Regions from separate parts of the Brochothrix thermosphacta DSM 20171 genome, predicted to be linked through region 2. Evidence: a T-box and tRNA genes for the amino acid it is inferred to sense, from the RefSeq annotation. Region 2 holds a T-box; the other holds one or more tRNA genes.
The links. A T-box is a leader RNA that pairs with one kind of tRNA and senses whether it is charged. The one in region 2 lies ahead of thrS (threonine--tRNA ligase), so its partner is inferred to be a tRNA-Thr.

Region 1: it has a tRNA-Thr gene. The T-box ahead of thrS (threonine--tRNA ligase) is inferred to sense a tRNA for this amino acid. The anticodon was not compared.

What each region holds. Positions count from the first base shown of each region.
Region 1 covers NZ_CP145608.1:169,223-171,632, forward strand. Annotated here, with positions in the region: rRNA gene V6S17_RS00860 (23S ribosomal RNA) at 1-767, shown strand, start outside; rRNA gene rrf (5S ribosomal RNA) at 1,013-1,128, shown strand; tRNA gene V6S17_RS00870 (tRNA-Asn) at 1,135-1,207, shown strand; tRNA gene V6S17_RS00875 (tRNA-Thr) at 1,256-1,328, shown strand; gene V6S17_RS00880 (amidohydrolase) at 1,379-2,410, opposite strand, start outside.
Region 2 covers NZ_CP145608.1:634,408-636,817, reverse strand. Annotated here, with positions in the region: gene thrS (threonine--tRNA ligase) at 1-1,134, opposite strand, end outside; T-box leader at 1,196-1,421, opposite strand; gene dnaI (primosomal protein DnaI) at 1,465-2,388, opposite strand; gene V6S17_RS03275 (replication initiation and membrane attachment family protein) at 2,394-2,410, opposite strand, start outside.

The DNA.
Region 1 (2,410 bases), 470 kb from region 2:
ATTCCGGAGCGCTAGCTTCGGAGGAGGCGTTGGTGGGATACTACCCTTGTGACATGACCATTCTAACCCGCACCCCTTATCGGGGTGGGAGACAGTGTCAGATGGGCAGTTTGACTGGGGCGGTCGCCTCCTAAAGAGTAACGGAGGCGCCCAAAGGTTCCCTCAGAATGGTTGGAAATCATTCGCAGAGTGTAAAGGCACAAGGGAGCTTGACTGTGAGACCTACAAGTCGAACAGGGACGAAAGTCGGGCTTAGTGATCCGGTGGTTCCGCATGGAAGGGCCATCGCTCAACGGATAAAAGCTACCCCGGGGATAACAGGCTTATCTCCCCCAAGAGTCCACATCGACGGGGAGGTTTGGCACCTCGATGTCGGCTCATCGCATCCTGGGGCTGTAGTCGGTCCCAAGGGTTGGGCTGTTCGCCCATTAAAGCGGTACGCGAGCTGGGTTCAGAACGTCGTGAGACAGTTCGGTCCCTATCCGTCGCGGGCGCAGGAAATTTGAGAGGAGCTGTCCTTAGTACGAGAGGACCGGGATGGACACACCGCTGGTGTACCAGTTGTTCCGCCAGGAGCATCGCTGGGTAGCTATGTGTGGAAGGGATAAACGCTGAAAGCATCTAAGCGTGAAGCCCCCCTCGAGATGAGATTTCCCATCACTTTATGTGAGTAAGACCCCTGAGAGACGATCAGGTTGATAGGTTCGGAGTGGAAGTACAGCAATGTATGGAGCGGACGAATACTAATAGGTCGAGGACTTAACCTTATTAATTTTTAAAAAAGCGAAAATGACGATTGGTTGTCGCAAATTCTTTCTATATCAATAAGTATTCAGTTTTGAGAGTGCAAATTCTCTTGATAATTTCATATTATCCAAGCAATAATAAATTTTAGATAAGCAAGTTGTTCTAGGCGTTTATGAATCGATTGAGGAACATACTTATGGTATGTGACGATTGAGAGGAAGAAGACAACGAAGAAAAGCGAAGCTTAGGTAGAATTTAAAAACTGTTTGGTGACGATAGCAAAGAGGATACACCTGTTCCCATCCCGAACACAGTAGTTAAGCTCTTTAGCGCCGATGGTAGTTGGGGGTTTCCCCCTGTGAGAGTAGGACGTTGCCAAGCCAATTATCCGCAATAGCTCAGTTGGTAGAGCACACGACTGTTAATCGTGTTGTCGTAGGTTCGAGCCCTACTTGCGGAGTATTTAGAAATTAGAGTGCAACTTAGTTGTGCTCTAATTTTGTATAATGCCGTTTTAGCTCAGTTGGTAGAGCGCATCCATGGTAAGGATGAGGTCGCCGGTTCGATCCCGGCAAATGGCTTCTATTATACATATAAGAGGATCACTATCATACGATAGTGATCCTCTTTCTTATTTGTTTGCAATAAAGTTCGGTGCTTGTAAAGCAAGGCTAGTAAAGTAGTTTACAATAGGTAAGAGTATTTTATCGTCAGCTTCAAACTTGGGATGATGTAGCGCGTAAGGTCCACCAGAACCAATGAAAACGAAGGCTCCTGGTATTTGAAGTTGGAAATTCGCAAAATCTTCACCTATAGATAATGGGGACATTGAGGTTGTTGAAAAACCAGATTCAGAAGCAACTAATGTTGCGAAATCGGTTAATTCTGGGTTGTTATTTGTTGCTGGTGAAAATTCTTCTACCCATTCTAAATCGATTTTTGCATCGTTTGTGACGGCTAATCCAGCTAATATTTGAGACATACGTTTTTTTATGGTTTCAACAATTGCGGGATCAAATGCACGAACGGTGCCACTGAGACTGACTGTTTCAGGAATTACATTTCTATTGTTCCCACCGTGCATTTGAGTAATACTCACTACCGCATTTGTTTGTGATGGAAGGTAGCGACTAATAATTGTTTGAAAGGCAGTAAGAACTTGTGCTGCTATAATAAAGGGATCATTACCTTCATTTGGTTTAGCAGCATGTGAACCTTTACCCGTTATTTTTATGTCAAAGGCATCGACTGAAGCAGTAACAGGGCCATGAGCACTTGCAACTGTTCCAATTGGGAGCTCTGGATCATTATGCCAGCCAAAAATAGCAGATACATCGTCTAGAAGATGTGTTTTTAACATCTCAGCAGCACCATAGGCAATTTCTTCGCCGGGTTGGAAAATAAAACGGATAGTGCCTTTTATTTTATCTTTTAATTGTGACAGACGGATTGCCGCACCTAATAGAACTGTTGTATGTAAATCGTGTCCACAAGCATGCATTGCACCTTTATTTAATGAGCGAAAAGAGATATTACTTTCCTCTTCAATGGGTAGAGCATCTATATCACCGCGCAATGCAATGACTGGACCAGGTAAATCACCTTTTATCTCAGCAATAATCCCTGTTGGCATAGAAAGAGGTAGAATATCGATATTGTGTGC
Region 2 (2,410 bases):
CATAGCTCTCACGCGTTGTAAACCAGATAATGCGCCACTCATTTCATAACGGTGCATTAAACCTAATTCCGCAATACGAATAGGTAATTCACGGTATGAATGAATATCATTTTTGTAGATCATCATATGGTGTGGACAGTTCATCGGACGTAAAACAAGTGACTCATTCTCATCCATTTTCATTGGTGGGAACATATCCTCACTGTAGTGTTCCCAGTGTCCACTTGTTTTATAAAGCTCCACATTAGCAAGAGCGGGTGTATAAACATGATCATATCCTTTAGATACTTCCATGTCGACGATATATCTTTCAATTTGACGGCGAACAGTCGCACCTTTTGGCAACCACATCGGTAAACCTTGACCCACTAAGTTATTAATCATAAAAAGATCGAGTTCTTTTCCGATTTTACGATGATCACGTTCTTTGGCTTCTTCTAACATGGCAAGATGCGCGTCTAAGTCAGTTTGTGAAAAGAATGCTGTTCCGTAAATACGGTGAAGCATTTTATTTTTACTATCTCCACGCCAATAAGCACCTGCAAGACTCAATAATTTAAAGGCTTTGATTTTACCAGTTGATGGTAAATGACCACCTCGGCATAAATCAGCATATTCTGCTTGTGCATACAATGTCACTTGTTGATCTTCTGGAATCGCATCGATTAGTTCTAATTTGTATTTATCGTCAGCAAAACGTGCTTTCGCTTCTTCGCGAGTCACTTCTTGACGCTCAATTTTAATGTTTTGTTTGATGATTTTTTTCATTTCTTTTTCGATTGCTTTAAATGATTCATCAGAAATATCTTCTTTTGTATCAAAATCATAGTAGAAACCACCATCGATTGCTGGACCTACACCAAAGCTTGCATCTGGATAAAGACGGCGAATTGCTTGCGCCATTGTATGTGCAGCTGAGTGATTAATCACTGTTAATGCATCTTCATGTTCAGGTGTAATAATTTCAAAATCAGCATCTTCGTTAATCGGTGTTGTTAATTCGACAATTGTACCGTTTACTTTACCGGCGATTGCTTTTTTCTTTAAACTAGAGCTAATTGATCCTGCTATTTCTGCTGTATTCAGTCCGTTTTCAAATTCTTTCACGGCACCATCTGGAAATTTAATTTTCATTGGTCATTTCTCCTTTTTAGTTAAAATAAAAAACGTCCCTCTGCATTCTAACAATAGAATACAAAGGGACGTCTGAATGAACAGTCGTGGTTCCACCCTCATTTAATAGCCGAAGCTATCCTCATGGGCCTTGGTAACGGAAAAAGGTTCCGGACTATCTTACTGTAAGTTCAGATAGTCAGTTCAAAGGTGGTGAATTGTAAGGTGCAATCGTTGGTGAGCTCTCAGCAATGCTCGCCTCTCTGTAAACAGCTTCCTTAAATCCTTATCCTTCTCAATACTTTTGTTATATATGACTATATTATAGCTTCTTTTGCCAAAAATGCAAGACTATTGGCGATAGTTTTTACCAGAAAGCTCAATTGGTTGTGCTAAGAAACGGATACGTTCCATGATACGAGTAGCTTTCATCGTCTCTTCATCACCACGATTATTTACCATCAAATATTTTTGAAGTTGTTTAAAATCCATATTTGATGAGAAAAACGTTGGTAATTCTTCTTGCATGCGATATTGTAAAATTGCCCCTAAGACTTCATCTCGCGTCCAACTTGTTAATGACTCAGCACCGATATCATCCAACATTAAGACTGGCGTTTCTTTCGCAATTTGAACCTTCTCACCCACAGAATTGTCATTAATCGCTTGTTTAATTTCACGCATAAATTCTGGCACATAAATCATCGTTGTTTCGACATCATTATCTGCCAACATGTTCGCAATCGTACCCAGTACATAGGATTTTCCTGTTCCATATGAACCATAAACAAACCAACCTTGCACCATTGTGTCACTTGCATCTTTGATTGCACGTACCAATGGAAACATTGCATTCAACAATTCAACACGTTGAGCTGTGTCGGTTTCAAAATTTTCCATACTGGCATTAAGAATTTGTTTCGGCATATGCAACGAGCGTATACGTTTACGTCGTTCACGTTCACGATCAGCACGAATTTTTTCAGGCGTCGCCGCGTAACGTACTTCTATAATACCATTGTTAAGCGATAACTCTGGTCGATAGCCTGGTAGCAAGCCCCGTTCTTTATTTTGATACTTTTGATGTTCCGTTACAAACTCATATAATTTAGTGATATTGTGCTTAATTAGCTCTGTTGTTAACTGAGGGTTTTCTGCTTGGAATCGTTTGATCTCATCATAATTTAAGACGGTCTGCAACGTTTCATCATAAAGTGCTGTCAGACGACTATTGTTGCTCGCCACGTTTTTTAATGCTGCTTGAATCGGGTCCATTGCTATCACCTACCTTCCTTTA